Regions from separate parts of the Leifsonia sp. EB41 genome, predicted to be linked through region 2. Evidence: predicted binding sites of a transcription regulator. Region 2 holds the regulator's gene; the other holds the start of a gene.

The links. The regulator LexA, encoded in region 2, represses DNA repair genes until DNA is damaged. The targets are predictions, from matches to a motif close to TCGAACANNTGTTCGA.
Region 1: a site for LexA is predicted at 4,492-4,507, ahead of ABH923_RS00785 (DUF6504 family protein). Genes of this name have one in related genera too.

What each region holds. Positions count from the first base shown of each region.
Region 1 covers NZ_JBGCCJ010000001.1:157,844-165,537, reverse strand. Annotated here, with positions in the region: gene ABH923_RS00815 (M20/M25/M40 family metallo-hydrolase) at 1-474, opposite strand, end outside; tRNA gene ABH923_RS00810 (tRNA-Leu) at 600-687, shown strand; gene ABH923_RS00805 (cation diffusion facilitator family transporter) at 764-1,732, shown strand; gene ABH923_RS00800 (helix-turn-helix transcriptional regulator) at 1,789-2,769, shown strand; gene ABH923_RS00795 (VIT1/CCC1 transporter family protein) at 2,766-3,866, shown strand; gene ABH923_RS00790 (DUF1707 domain-containing protein) at 3,932-4,423, opposite strand; gene ABH923_RS00785 (DUF6504 family protein) at 4,527-4,817, shown strand; gene ABH923_RS00780 (DUF3097 domain-containing protein) at 4,882-5,727, shown strand; gene ABH923_RS00775 (hypothetical protein) at 5,804-6,499, shown strand; gene ABH923_RS00770 (DNA polymerase Y family protein) at 6,500-7,694, shown strand, end outside.
Region 2 covers NZ_JBGCCJ010000001.1:783,025-790,718, reverse strand. Annotated here, with positions in the region: gene ABH923_RS03840 (methylenetetrahydrofolate reductase) at 1-302, shown strand, start outside; gene metE (5-methyltetrahydropteroyltriglutamate--homocysteine S-methyltransferase) at 299-2,650, shown strand; gene ABH923_RS03830 (metallopeptidase family protein) at 2,765-3,106, shown strand; gene lexA (transcriptional repressor LexA) at 3,172-3,843, opposite strand; gene ABH923_RS03820 (LysM peptidoglycan-binding domain-containing protein) at 4,079-4,462, shown strand; gene ABH923_RS03815 (histidinol-phosphate transaminase) at 4,546-5,670, shown strand; gene hisB (imidazoleglycerol-phosphate dehydratase HisB) at 5,667-6,269, shown strand; gene hisH (imidazole glycerol phosphate synthase subunit HisH) at 6,266-6,898, shown strand; gene priA (bifunctional 1-(5-phosphoribosyl)-5-((5-phosphoribosylamino)methylideneamino)imidazole-4-carboxamide isomerase/phosphoribosylanthranilate isomerase PriA) at 6,958-7,694, shown strand, end outside.

The DNA of each region.
Region 1 (7,694 bases), 630 kb from region 2:
CCGGCCGCCGTCCTCCTCGTCGGCGAAGAAGGCGAGCACGAGGTCGCGCTCGGGCTGCTCCCCCGCGGCCAGGATGTCGCCGACCGCGGTCAGGATCATCGCGTCCATGTTCTTCATGTCGACCGCGCCGCGGCCCCAGAGCAGGCCGTCCTTGACGACGCCGCCGAACGGGTCCACCGACCAGTTGCGCGGGTCGGCAGGGACCACATCGAGGTGGCCGTGCACCACGAGGGCGGGCTTGGCGGAGTTCCTGCCCGCCACCCGGGCGACGACGCTGGTGCGTCCAGGGTCGGACTCGAAGAGCTGGGGAGACAGGCCCATCGCGCTCAGCCGCGCCTCCACGTACTCGGCCGCCTCGGTCTCGCCGTTGGACCGGCCCTCGCCGTAGTTGGTGGTGTCGAAGCGGATCAGATCCCGCGCGATGATCGCGGTCTCGTCCAGCCCGGTCGCGGCGGTGTCGGTGGAGTCGGTCATCCCCCCACGCTACCGGGCGGCCCGTCCCGCCACGCCCGGGGTGCGCGACGATGTCAGAGCGGAAGTCGGTTTCGTGCTAATGTCTTTCTTCGGCAGCCGGAAGCTTCGGCGGCCGGAAAACACCCGTCCGGGTGGCGGAAATGGCAGACGCGCTAGCTTGAGGTGCTAGTGCCCGTATAGGGCGTGGGGGTTCAAGTCCCCCCTCGGACACCACATCACGAAGGCCCCGATCGAGAGATCGGGGCCTTCGTCGTTCCCCGGTCCGCCGCAGGGGCCTAGGGTGGCGTGCATGGCCTCCGGGAAGCAGTCGAAGCAGAGTCTGCTCACGGTCCTCGTCGCGTTCGGCGCGAACATCGTCGTCGCGCTCGCGAAGACCGCCGCCGCAGTGCTCACCGGGTCGGCGTCGATGGTCGCGGAGGCGGCGCACTCCTGGGCGGATGCCGGCAACGAGGTCTTCCTGCTGCAGGCCGAGCGCCGCGCGGCCCGGCCGAAGGACGACCTCCACCCCACCGGCTACGGCCGCGATGCCTACGTCTGGTCGCTGTTCGCCGCCGTCGGGCTGTTCACCGCGGGCGCCGTCGTCTCGATCCTGCACGGGGTGTCGCAGCTCGGCGCCGGGGAGCCGGACTCGAACTACCTCATCAACTACATCGTGCTCGCCATCGCCTTCGTCTTCGAGAGCGTCTCGTTCCTCCAGTCCTTCCGGCAGGCCAGGTCGAAGGCGGCCGAACGCGACACCGGGACGCTGGAGCACGTCCTCAGCACCTCGAACCCGACGCTGCGCGCGGTCTTCGCGGAGGACTCCGCGGCGCTGATCGGGCTGGTCATCGCGTTCCTCGGGGTGCTGCTCCACGAGCTCACCGGGAACGCGGTCTACGACGCGGCCGGCTCCATCCTGGTCGGCATCCTGCTCGCGGTCGTCGCGGTCGTGCTGATCGACCGAAACCGCCGGTTCCTGATCGGCGAGCCGGCCCCGGACCGGGTGCAGCAGGCGGCCCTGGCCACCCTGCTCCAGCATCCGGAGGTCGACAGGGTCACCTATCTGCACCTGGAGTACGTCGGACCGGAGCGGGTGTTCCTCGTCGCGGCCGTCGACCTGGTGGGCGACGACAAGGAGTCCGACGTCGCCGACGACCTGTACGCGGTCGAGCAGGAACTGATGCGCAACGAGCACGTCGCGGAGGCGGTGCTCACGCTCTCCCGGCGGGGCGCGCCCGCGCTCGTGCCGCGCGAGCCGGACACGGCGGCGCTCCGATAACGGAGCAGCTCCTATTGAGGTCATGGTCCGACCGCTTTCCGCGGCAGACTGAGTGCATGGCCAGCACCGGTTCGCGCACCCTCCAACTCCTGTCGCTCCTGCAGACCCACAGGTACTGGCCAGGCCACGAGCTCGCCGGCCGGCTGGATGTGTCGCCGCGCACGCTCCGGCGCGACGTGGAGCGGCTGCGCGACCTCGGCTATCCGGTCGACGCCACGCGCGGGGTCGCGGGCGGCTATCAGCTCGCCGCCGGCGCGTCGCTTCCGCCGCTCGTGGTGGACGACGAGGAGGCCGTGGCGCTGGCGGTCGGCCTGCGCACCGCCGCGCAGAGCGGTGTCGCCGGGGTCGCGGACGCGTCCGTCCGGGCACTCGCCAAGATCGTCCAGGTGATGCCGCCGCGCCTGCGCCGCCGGGTGGACGCCCTCCGCGTCGCCACGCTCGCCTCCGAGCTGCGCCCTGGCCCGGTGGTCGACGCCGAACTGCTCACCGTCGTCGCGCAGGCCTGCCGCGACGAGGAGCGGCTGGTCTTCTCGTACGTGCGGCGCGACGGGGACGCGTCGGAGCGCACGGTGGAGCCGCACCGGCTGGTCTCGGTCGGGCGGCGCTGGTACCTCGTCGCCTATGACCTCGGCCGGTTCGACTGGCGGAGCTTCCGGCTCGACCGGATGACGCAGCCCCGGCCGACCGGCGCGCGCTTCCGGCCACGGACCCTGCCGGCCGCCGACGCCGCCGAATACGTGCGGGAGTCGCTCGCCGGGGCGGTCGAGTCCCTCGTCGTGGACGCCGTGGTCGCCGCTCCGCTCGCCGACGTGGAGCGGGCCATCGGACGCTGGGCGGAGGCAGAGCCGGAGGCGCCGGCGGCGGACGGGACGGCGCGCACCCGCGTGCGCATCACCGCGGACTCCCCCGAGTGGGCCCTGTTCGGCCTCGCAGCGGTCGCCGCGCCGTTCACCATCGACGGGCCTCCCGAAGTCCGCGAGCTGGCCGCCGTCTGGGGCGACCGGTTCGCGGCCGCCGGTAGACTCGTCACCCGATGAGCACCCCCGAGCCCTCCCCCATCCCGCGCACCTCGACGCATGCCGACATCAAGCGCTGGCGCCAGTACCTGGCCGACGAGCGCGCGGAGGCCGCCGTCTACCGCGACCTCGCCGGCCGCCGGGAGGGCGAGGAGCGGGAGATCCTGCTCGCGCTCGCGGAGGCCGAGCGCCGCCACGAGCAGCACTGGCTCGACCTCCTCGGCGACCAGGTCGGCCGCCCGCTGCGCGGCGACATCCGCACCAGGATGCTCGGCTTCCTGGCCCGCCGGTTCGGCTCGGTGTTCGTGCTCGCACTCGCACAGCGGGCGGAGGCGCGCTCGCCGTACGCGGACGACGCCGACGCCACGCCGCAGATGGCGGCGGACGAGCAGGTGCATGAAGAAGTCGTGCGCGCGCTCGCCGCCCGCGGCAGGCAGCGGCTCTCCGGGACGTTCCGCGCGGCCGTGTTCGGCGCCAACGACGGCCTGGTCAGCAACCTGGCGCTCGTCCTCGGCGTTGCCGCGAGCGGCGTCCCGAGCCACGTCGTGCTGCTCACCGGCGTCTCCGGCCTCCTCGCCGGCGCGCTGTCGATGGGCGCGGGCGAGTACGTGTCCGTGCGGTCGCAGCGCGAGCTCCTGGAGGCCTCCAGCCCGAACCCGGCGACCAGCTCGGCGCTGTCCCACCTCGACGTGGACGCGAACGAGCTGACCCTCGTCTACCGCGCGCGCGGCATGGATCAGGCGGAGGCCCAGGAGCACGCGCACCAGGTGCTGACGACGCTCGGCGCCTACACGTCGCCGGTCGCGGTGCCCGGCGCAACGGAGGACGACCACGAGGCCGTCGGCAACGGCTGGAGCGCCGCCGTGTCGAGCTTCTGCTTCTTCGCCTCCGGAGCGCTCATCCCGATCCTGCCGTTCATCTTCGGGCTGACCGGCACGGCCGCGATCGTGGTGGCCGCCATCCTCGTCGGCCTGGTGCTGCTCGGGACCGGCGCGATCGTGGGACTGCTGTCGGGTGCGTCGCCGCTGAAACGCGCGCTTCGGCAGCTCGCGATCGGCTACGGCGCCGCGGGCGCCACCTACCTGCTGGGGCTGCTCTTCGGCGCCACCGTCGGCTGACGCGCTCGCACATTCGTGCCGAATGCGGTGAATGGCGCCGTCAGAGTCGACATTCGTGACGAATGTCAGCGCCTCCTGCGGTCTCCCCCGTCGACGCCGTACACCAGAGCGCCGGCGAGCGGGATGAGCAGGAACCACAGCCAGCTGTACGCGTAGCCCCAGGCCATCCCGGTCAGGAAGAACAGGATGACCGCGACGAACGGCATGATCGAGACGACGAGCAGCCCCCAGCGGCTGACCGTCCGGCCGTGCTCCCCGGGCGCCGGCGGGTAGCCCCACGTGCTCGGCCCGGGCTGCGACGCCTGCCACGCGGCGGCGGCCGGCGTGGTCGGTGCGGCGCCCTCGCCGTCCAGGTGCAGCACACCGGGAAGGTCGGAGAACAACGGCTGGAGGTCGCCGCGCGTGACGGCCGACCGTGCGGCGGCGACGCGCGCCTGCAGCTCGGCCTCGCTCAGCCTCCCCTGCGCGGCGTGCGACTGCAGCGCCGCGACGGCGCGCTCCCGTTCGTCGTGGCTGAGGCGCAACGACGCGTTCGACGGATCCCCGAAGTCTGTCATGCGGTCAGTATGGCAGGCGGACCGTATTCACGGTGCACTCCGTCGGTGCGCAGGTTTACACTTGCATTTCGAACATACGTTCGATCGAGAGGAACCTGCGCTCATGACCGACATCGACGAGGCGGTGGCCGTGTGGACCACCGAGGACGGCATCCCGACCCGCCTGGTCTGGCGTTCCACCCGCTACCGGGTGAGCGACACCCCGACCGTGTGGGCGGAGATCTGCGCATGGTGGCGGCCCTTCGGCGAACACCGGTACGGCGTCGGGGCGCTTCCGCGGGAGATCGGCGGCTGGCGGTTCCAGGCCACCAGCGACGGCGGGGTGGCGCACGTGTTCGACGTGCGGCACGACGCGGACGACCGGAGCTGGCGGCTGGTGCGGATCTTCGATTGATCCACCCGCCAGCGGGGAGCCTCCGCCCTCCGACCCCACCCATCCCCTAGCCTCTCTCAACGTGATGGACGACGACCGCTACGGCTCCGATGTGCTGGCCTCCGACTGGAAGAACGCCGGCCGCAAGACCCTCCCGACCGTGGAGGCCGTGCGCGACCTCGTGGTCGAGGAGGCCGGCACCGGTTTCTGCGGCGCGATCGTCCGGCTGGAGGCGCAGACCGTCGAGCTGGAGGACTACTTCGGGGCGAAGCGCGTCTTCCCGATCGGCTCCTCCTTCCTGATCGACGGGGAGGCCGTGAAGCTGGTCGTGCCGAGCCGCGCGCCGGCCGGTCGCGGTCGCACGGCCTCCGGCTCCTTCGCCGTCGGCGAGCAGAAGGCGCGCGTCGCCCGGGCCAGCCGCATCTTCGTGGAGGGCCGGCACGACGCCGAGCTGGTGGAGCGCGTCTGGGGCGACGACCTCCGGGTGGAGGGCGTCGTCGTCGAGTACCTGGAGGGCGTGGACGACCTGGACGCGATCGTGCGCGAGTTCGCGCCGGACCGCGGCCGCCGCGTCGGTGTGCTGGTCGACCACCTGGTCCCCGGGTCCAAGGAGAGCCGGATCGCCGAGAAGGTCGCCCGCGGCCCGTTCGGCGCGCACGTGCTCGTCGTCGGCCACCCCTACATCGACATCTGGCAGGCCGTGAAACCCGCGCGGGTCGGGCTGGAGGCCTGGCCGCCGATCCCCCGTTCCGTCGAGTGGAAGCACGGCATCTGCGCGGCGCTCGGGCTGCCGCACGAGACGCAGGCGGACATCGCGCGGGCCTGGAAGCTCATCCTCGGCCGCGTGCGGACGTTCGCCGACCTGGAGCCGGAGCTGCTCGGGCGGGTGGAGCGGCTGATCGACTTCGTGACGGAGCCCGTCTCCCGCTAGAAGGCGAACGCGGCCGCGCACTTCAGCGCACCAGAATACATTTGCGGTATTCGAACATGTGTTCGAAAATAGAGGTATGTCCCTTGCCGTCGCACCCGCCTTCCCCGACCCGGTCGCCGACCGGGCGCAGGTGCACGAGCTGCAGTCGCGCATCCGGCAGATGCAGGCGACGAAGCTCGACGCGCGGCGGCTGGAGACGCATCCCGCGCTCGCCGCGCTGCTGCCCGGCGGGGCGCTGAAGGCCGGCGCCGCCTACACGGTGCACGGCTCCACCACGCTCCTGATGGCGATGCTCGCCGGGCCGAGCGCCGCGGGCGCCTGGTGCGGGGTGGTCGGCATGCCCGACTTCGGGGCGGAGGCCGCCGGGCGGTTCGGCATCGACCTGGAGCGGCTCGTGCTGGTGCCGCATCCCGGGGAGCAGTGGCTGACCGTCACCGCCGCGATGGCCGACGTGCTCGGCGTGATCGCCGTCGCGCCCCCGGAGCGCCCGAAGAGCGGCGACGTCGCCCGGCTGACCGCGCGGCTGCGGCAGCGGGAGGCCACGCTCGTCGTCGCCGGCGACTGGCCGCAGGCGGAGGCGGCGCTCTCCGTCGTCCGCAGCGGCTGGGACGGCCTGGCCGCCGGCGCCGGCTACCTCTCCGCCCGGCGGGTGACGGTGGAGGCCGCGCCGCGCGGCGGGGCGGGACCGCGGCGCAGGGCCGAGCTCTGGCTGCCCGCGGTCGACGAGACGTTCCGGGCCTCCGCGCCCACGCGCCTGGAGGCGGTGAGTTAGATGCGGCAGGTCACCCGCGCGATCGTGCTCTGGTGCCCCGACTGGCCGGTGATCGCCGCCCGGCAGCGTCTCGAGCTGCCGGCCGAGGTGCCGCTGGCGCTGGTCGAGAAGGGGATGGTGTTCGCCTGCTCCTCCCACGCCCGCGCCGACGGCGTCACCCGCGGGCTGCGGGTCAGGGAGGCGCAGTCGCGCTGCCCGCAGCTGGAGATCGTCCTCTACGACCCGGTGCTGGACGCGCGCGCCTTCGAGCCGGTGCTGACCGCCATCGAGGAGATCACGCCGGGCGTCCAGGCGGTGCGGCCGGGCACCTGCGTGCTGCGGGCGCGCGGTCCCGCGCGCTACTACGGCGGCGAGGAGGCTGCGGCCGCCGAGCTGCTGCGCTGCCTGGAAGGGCTGGAGGACGAGCTCGGCCTCGCGCTCGGCGATGTGCGGATCGGGATCGCCGACGGGCCGTTCGCCGCCGAGCAGGCGGCACGCTCGACGGGGGTCGCGCAGACCGCGCCCCGCGTCCGCATCATCCCTCCCGGCGGCTCCCCCGCCTTCCTCGCCCCGCTGCCGGTCGCCCAGCTCGGCCTCACCGAGCTCACCCCGCTGCTGCGCCGGCTCGGCCTGCGCACCCTCGGCGACCTGGCCCGGCTCGACCGGCTGGACGTCCGGGAGCGGTTCGGGGAGCGCGGCGAGCACGCCCACGACCTCGCCAGCGGGATGGACGGCGCCGCCGTGGTGCCGCGCACCCCGCCGAAGGTCCTGGACAGGGCGATCGAGTTCGAGCCTCCCCTCGACCGGGTCGATCAGGTGACGTTCGCGTTCCGCGGCACGGCCGAGCAGTTCGTGGCCGGGCTCACCAAAGCGGGGCTGGTGTGCACGTCGCTGCGCATCGAGGTCACCGACGAGCGCGGCAGGGTGAGCGAGCGGAGCTGGCAGCACCCCCGGCTGTTCTCGGCCTCCGACGTGGTCGACCGGGTGCGCTGGCAGCTGCAGGGCTCCGGCTCCATCGACTCCGGGCTCGCCTCGCCGATCGCCAAGGTCGCGGTCGCCCCGGAGGCCGTGGACGACATCGGCCACCACGAGGACGGTCTGTGGGGCGGCGGGGCGGACGAGCGCATCCACCACGGCCTCACCCGTGTGCAGGGCATGCTCGGCCACGACGCCGTCGTCACCGCGACGATCGGCGGCGGCCGGGCGCTGTCCGACC
Region 2 (7,694 bases):
TCATGCCGGTCACCTCGCCCGCGCGGCTCGCGCGGATGCTGGAGCTCAGCGGCGAGGACCTCCCGAGCGACCTCGCCATCCAGCTCGAGGTCGAGCCGGACGACGAGGGCCGCCGCGAGCTCGGCATCGAGTGGACGGCGCGCCTGGCGCAGCGGCTGCTCGACGGCGGCGCCCCCGGCATCCACCTCTACACGTTCAACCAGCACTCCGCCGTCCTCTCGGTCCTCGAGAGGGTCGGGCTGCTGGACCCGGCCACATCGACCACCTCCACCCCCTCGCAGAAAGCAGGCGACCCCGCATGACCGACACCACCACCCGTTCCGCCTTCCCGGTGGGCACCATCATCGGCTACCCGCGCATCGGCCGGCGCCGTGAGCTCAAGAAGGCCGTCGAGGCGTTCTGGGCCGGGCAGACCACCGCCGAGGAGCTGGAGGCCACGGCCGCCGCGCTGCGCGCCACCACCCGGGAGCGGCTCGCCGCGCTCGGGCTCGGCCGCGACGACGCCGCGATCCCGGAGAGCTTCAGCTTCTACGACCAGGTGCTCGACGCCGCTGTGACCGTCGGCGCCATCCCGTCCCGGTTCGCCGGGCTCGCCGCGGCGGACGGCTCTGTCGACCTGGCCGGCTACTTCACCATCGCCCGCGGCGAGGGCGACAAGGCCCCGCTGGAGATGACCAAGTGGTTCGACTCCAACTACCACTACCTCGTGCCCGAGCTCGGTCCCGAGACGGCCTTCCGGCTCGCGTCCGACCGCATCGTCCGGGAGTTCGAGGAGGCCCGCGCCGCCGGGTACGTCACCCGCCCGGTGATCGTCGGCCCGGTCACCTTCCTGCTGCTGAGCAAGGCTAGCGACGAGGCGCCGGAGGGCTTCCGGCCGCTGTCGCGGCTCGGCGACCTGCTGCCGGTCTACCGCGAGCTGCTGGCCCGCCTGGCCGCGGCGGGCGCGCCGTGGGTGCAGCTCGACGAGCCTGCGCTCGTCTCCGAGAGCATCGACGAGCCGCGCACCGAGGTGCTGGACGCTGTCCGTGTCGCCTACGCCGAGCTGGGCGGCGCGGCCGAGCGCCCAGCGATCTTCGTCGCGGCTCCCTACGGCAGCCTGGACGACGCCCTCCCCGTGCTCGCCGGTTCGCCCGTCGAGGCGATCTCCCTCGACCTGGTGAGGGGCAGCGTCCCGGCCGGGCTCGACGCCGCCACCCGCACCGCGCTCGCGGGCAAGACCATCGTCGGCGGTGTGATCGACGGCCACAACATCTGGCGCGGCGACCTGGAGGCGGCCTTCGGGACGCTGACCGAGCTGCTCTCGCTGAGCCCCGACGTCGCGGTGTCGACCTCCACCTCCCTGCAGCACGTCCCGCACGACGTGGACGACGAGCCGGACCTCGACGCGCGCCTGAAGACCTGGCTCGCGTTCGCGGACCAGAAGGTCGGACAGGTCGCCGTGCTGGCGCGCGGCATCGTGGACGGCCATGAGGCTGTGCAGGACGAGCTCACCGCGGCGACCGCGGCGCTCGCGGACCGTGCCTCCGCCCCGGGCGTGCGGGTCGATGCCGTGCGCTCGCGGGAGGCCGCGCTGACCCGGGCGGACTTCCGCCGCGGCGAGTACGGCGCGCGTCAGGCGGCGCAGGACGAGGCGCTGCACCTGCCGTTCCTGCCGACGACCACGATCGGGTCCTTCCCGCAGACCGCGGACATCCGCCGCTCGCGCGCCCAGCTGGTCGCCGGCGTCATCGACGAGGCGGAGTACCTCGGCCGCATGCAGGCGGAGATCAAGCGCGTCGTCGACCTCCAGGAGGAGATCGGCCTCGACGTGATCGTGCACGGCGAGCCGGAGCGCAACGACATGGTGCAGTACTTCGCCGAGAACCTGGACGGGTTCGCGGTGACCCGCAACGGCTGGGTGCAGTCGTACGGTTCGCGCTGCACGCGCCCGTCGATCCTCTGGGGCGACGTGTCCCGGCCGAAGCCGATCACGGTGGACTGGTCGACGTACACCCAGACGCTGACCGAGAAGCCGGTCAAGGGCATGCTGACCGGCCCGGTCACGATCCTCGCCTGGTCGTTCGTGCGCGACGACCAGCCGCTCGGCGAGACCGCGCGGCAGGTCGCCCTTGCCCTCCGCGACGAGATCGCCGACCTGGAGGCCGCGGGCATCCGCGTCGTGCAGGTGGACGAGCCGGCGCTGCGTGAGCTGCTGCCGCTCAAGCGCGCCGACCAGGCCGCGTACCTGGACTGGTCGGTGGGCTCGTTCCGGCTCGCGACCTCCGGGGTGGCGGACGCGACGCAGATCCACACGCACCTCTGCTACTCGGAGTTCGGCGTGGTAATCGACGCGATCCGCAACCTGGACGCGGACGTGACCAGCATCGAGGCGGCGCGCAGCCGCATGGAGGTCGTCCACGACATCCAGCGCTCCGGCTTCGAGCACGGCATCGGCCCGGGCGTCTACGACATCCACTCGCCGCGCGTGCCGTCGGTCGCCGAGGTGACCGAGCTGCTGGAGACGGCGCTCAGCGCCATCCCGGGCCGTCAGCTCTGGGTGAACCCGGACTGCGGGCTCAAGACCCGCGGGTACGACGAGACGGTGGCGTCGCTGCGCAACATCCTCGCGGCGACCCGCGACGTGCGGGAGCGGGTCGGCGTCACGGCCTGATCCGTCCTGCCGGCGAGGCCGCGCTGTCCCGTTCCGCTGTGCGCGGACGGGGGAGCGCGGCCTCCGCCCGTTCGGGGATGATGAGCGCATGGTCCGACGGAGCTTACGGTGAAAATGGCCGACGACGAGTTCGATGCGCTGGTGGACGATGTGTACGACAGCCTGCCGGATGACATGGTGCGGCCGCTGGAGAACGTGGCGATCATCATCCAGGACCAGCCGCCCGGTGCGCGGCCGCGGCTGTACGGGCTGTACACCGGGCATCCGCTGACGCGGCGCGGGGTCTACGGGTTCGGTGAGCTGCCGGACCGGATCACGCTGTTCCGCAACAACCTCGAGGCGAGCTGCGAGACCGTCGAGCAACTGCGCGCCCGCGTGCGGATCACGCTCGTGCACGAGATCGGCCACTACTTCGGCCTGGACGACGCCCGCCTCCAGGAGCTCGGCTGGGCGTGATCCAACTGACAGGACACGCCGCCTCAGCGCGGGCCGAGACGGCGTGTCGTGTCAGGTAGATCGGGTCAGACGGCGCGGAGCACGGCGACGACTTTGCCGAGGATGGTCGAGTAGTCCCCCAGGATCGGCTCGAAGTTCGAGTTGCGGGGGAGCAGCCAGGTGTGGCCGTCGCGCTGGCGGAACACCTTGACGGTGGCCTCCTCGTCGAGCATGGCCGCGACGATGTCGCCGTTCTCCGCCGTGTTCTGGGTGCGGACGACCACCCAGTCGCCGTCGCAGATGGCGGCGTCGATCATGGACTCGCCGACCACCTTGAGCATGAAGAGCTCGCCGTTGCCCACGAGCTGGCGCGGGAGCGGGAAGACCTCCTCCACCTGCTGCTCGGCGGTGATCGGGACGCCGGCGGCGATGCGGCCGACCAGCGGGACCATCGCGGCGTCGCCGACCGGGGTCTGGTTCTCGAAATCGGGTGCGGCGGCCGACGGGACGTCGATGAGGATCTCCAGCGCGCGCGGCCGGTTCGGGTCACGGCGAAGGTAGCCGCTCAGCTCGAGCTGATTGAGCTGGTGGGTGACGGACGAGAGGCTGGACAGGCCGACGGCGTCGCCGATCTCGCGCATGCTCGGCGGGTAGCCCCGCGTGCTCACGGACCGCTGGATCACGTCGAGGATGGCGAGCTGCTTCTCGCTGAGGTTCTTGCGGCGCCGCGTGCGCGGAGCCTGGTTCTCGTTCGACACGCTCGTCCCTTCGTGACCGTCGCCGTCACCCGGGGGAACCGAATGTCGGTGGTGCCTGGTTGTCTTACATCCAGACAATCGAAACTGTATCCACAGTACGGCTGCCCGACAAACATGTGTTCGAGTGTGTCTCGAAATACATGCCAGTTTTTTCGGCCGGACGAGGATTGCGGTCTCGAACATTCGAAGATATATTCGGAACAGAGCTTCGACCGAAGCCTTTGGAGGTCACGACATGAGCGCAGTGGTTATGCACAACGTTGGGATGAACAACGTCGGCGCGAGCGGCGCGCAGGCTGCCGGACGTGTTCGGCTGCGGCTCACGCGGCGCGGACGGGTCGTGCTGACGATGCTCGTCGCGCTGCCGATCGTGATCGGGGCGATGGTGTTCGCGCTCAACGGAGGAGGTGCGGCGGCCATGGGGGAGCAGACGCACGTGACCTTCCACTACGTGACGGTGCAGTCGGGGGACTCGCTGTGGTCGGTGGCGTCGCGGATCGCGCCGAACGCGGACCCGCGTGATGTGATCGCCGACCTGGTGAACCTCAACGGGCTGTCGTCGGCGGTCGTGACCCCGGGACAGCAGCTGGCCATCCCGACGCAGTACGACGCCAAGTAGGGGCGGTGGCGCTGCGGCCGAGTCGGGGCGCAGCGGAGCGTCACACGGCAGAAGCGTTCAGTGGTGCTGGCTACCATTGAGGGGTGACCTCCCTCTCCGATCTTCCGATCCGTGATGACCTGCGCGGTCGCACCCCGTACGGGGCGCCGCAGAAGGTCGTGCCCGTCGCGTTGAACGTGAACGAGAACACGCATCCGGTTCCGGAGGACGTCGCGGCCGACATCGTCGCGCGGGTCGCCGTCGCGGTGACGGGGGTGAACCGCTACCCCGACCGCGAGTTCACGGAGCTGCGGGAGGCGTTCGCCCGCTACCTCGGACACGGGCTCGCGGGCGAGCAGGTCTGGGCCGCGAACGGGTCCAATGAGGTGCTGCAGCACATCCTTCAGGCGTTCGGCGGGCCGGGGCGCAGCCTCCTCGGGTTCGCCCCCACGTACTCCATGTATCCGCTGCTGGCCTCCGGGACCGGGACGAGCTGGATCGCGGCGGGGCGCGATGCCGACTTCGAGCTGTCGCCGGAGACGGCGGCGGCCGCCGTGCGGGAGCACGATCCGGACATCGTCATCCTCTGCTCGCCGAACAACCCGACGGGCACACCGCTCTCGCTCGAGACGATCGAGGCCGTCTACACCGCGGCGCGCGGCATCGTGATCGTGGACGAGGCGTACGCCGAGTTCATGCCGGACGGCGAGCCGTCGGCACTCACGCTGCTCCCGGGCCGGGAGCGGCTGCTCATCTCGCGCACGATGAGCAAGGCCTTCGCGTTCGCGGGGGCGCGGGTCGGCTACCTGGCCGCCGATCCCGCGGTGGTCGACGCGCTGCGGCTGGTGCGGCTGCCGTACCACCTGTCCGCGCTCACGCAGGCCGCCGCCCTCGGGGCGCTCGCGCACGCGGACGAGATGCTCGCGATGGTCGGCGAGATCCGCGGACAGCGCGACCGGCTCGTGGCGGAGTTGGCCGAGCTCGGCTACCTCCCGCACCGCAGCGGCAGCAACTTCGTGCTGTTCGGCGGCGTGGACGACCCGCACGCGGTATTTGAGGCGCTGCTGGAGCGCGGCGTGCTCATCCGCGACGTCGGCATCCCGAACCACCTCCGGGTCACCGCGGGCACCGAGACCGAGACGACCGCGTTCCTGGAGGCGCTGCGCTCCCTCGGCCGCCCGTCCGGATCGGTGGCGGCCTCCGCCCAGTCGGTAAGCTCGCAGTCATGACGAATCGGACCGCCCAGCTTCAGCGCGCGACCAGCGAGTCGAGCATCGAGCTCAGCCTCGACCTCGACGGCACCGGGGCGTCCGACATCCACACGTCGGTCCCGTTCTACGACCACCTGCTGACCGCGTTCGCCAAGCACTCGCTCACCGACCTGACGGTGCGGGCGAGCGGCGACACCGACATCGACGTGCACCACACCGTGGAGGACGTCGCCATCGTCCTCGGCCAGGCCATCAAGAAGGCACTCGGCGACAAGGCGGGCATCTCCCGTTACGGCGACGCCCTCGTCCCGCTCGACGAGGCGCTCGTGCAGGCCGTCGTCGACATCTCCGGACGCCCCTACCTGGTGCACGGCGGCGAGCCGGCGGGGTTCGAGTTCCACCTGATCGGCGGGCACTTCACCGGGTCGATGGTGCGGCACGTGTTCGAGGCGATCGCGTTCAACGCCGGGCTGACCGTGCACGTCACGGTGGTCGGCGGACGGGACCCGCACCACATCGCGGAAGCCGAGTTCAAGGCGTTCGCGCGCGCGTTCCGGCAGGCGAAGGCGCTCGACCCGCTGGTGTCCGGCATCCCGTCGACCAAGGGCGCGCTGTGAGCGCACCCGACGTCGTCGTCTTCGACTACGGGACGGGCAACGTCCACTCCGCGGTCAAGGCGCTGGAGGCCGCAGGGGCGAACGTCGAGCTCACCGGCAACCGCCGCCGCGCGCAGGAGGCCGACGGCCTGTTCGTCCCCGGCGTCGGGGCGTTCGCCGCGGTCGCGGAGGCGCTGCGCCGCTCGCACGGCGACGAGGTCATCGACCGCAGGCTCGCGGGCGGCCGGCCAGTGATCGGCATCTGCGTCGGCATGCAGGTGCTGTTCGAGCACAGCGTCGAGCACGGCACTGAGGCAGAAGGGCTCGGCGAGTGGCCGGGAACGGTCGACCTGCTCCGCGCCGACGTCGTCCCGCACATGGGCTGGAACACCGTGGAGGCGCCGGAGGACTCCGTGCTGTTCGACGGCATCCGCGACGAGCGCTTCTACTTCGTCCACTCGTACGCCGCGCAGGAGTGGACCCTGGAGGCCACCGGGCCGTTCGCGCAGCCGAGGGTGACCTGGGCCGAGCACGGCTCGCGGTTCATCGCCGCGGTGGAGAACGGGCCGCTCAGTGCGACCCAGTTCCACCCGGAGAAGTCCGGCGAGGCGGGGCTGCACCTCCTGCGCAACTGGATCGGCTCGCTCTAGCGACGATCCCGACGTCCGCGATGCGGACCCGAACGACCCCGACAGAGGAAACACACGACATGAGCGAACTCACGAACACGCCCAAGCTGGTCCTGCTGCCCGCCGTCGACGTCGCCGACGGCAAGGCGGTGCGGCTGACGCAGGGCGAGGCCGGCAGCGAGACCAGCTACGGCGACCCGGTCGACGCGGCCGCCGAATGGGTGGACGCCGGCGCCGAATGGATCCACCTGGTGGACTTGGACGCAGCGTTCGGCCGGGGAGACAACCGCGACCTCCTCAAGAAGGTCATCCACCAGACCAAGGGCGTCAACATCGAGCTCTCCGGCGGCATCCGCGACGACGCGTCGCTGGAGCACGCGCTGTCGATCGGCGCGACCCGGGTCAACCTCGGCACGGCGGCGCTGGAGAACCCCGAGTGGGCGGCGAACGTGATCGGCCGGTACGGCGAGGCGATCGCAGTCGGCCTGGACGTGCGCGGGACGACGCTGGCGGCGCGCGGCTGGACGCGCGACGGCGGCGACCTCTGGGACGTGCTGGCGCGGCTGGAGGACGCCGGGTGCGCACGGTACGTCGTGACGGACGTGACCAAGGACGGCACCCTCAAGGGCCCGAACATCGACCTGCTGCGCCAGGTGATGGAGCGCACCGAGCGCCCGGTGGTGGCCTCGGGCGGCATCTCCAGCCTCGACGACATCGCCGCGCTGCGCGCGCTGGTGCCGCTGGGCCTGGAGGGCGCGATCGTCGGCAAGGCTCTCTACTCCGGGGCGTTCACCCTGCCCGAGGCGCTGGATGTCGC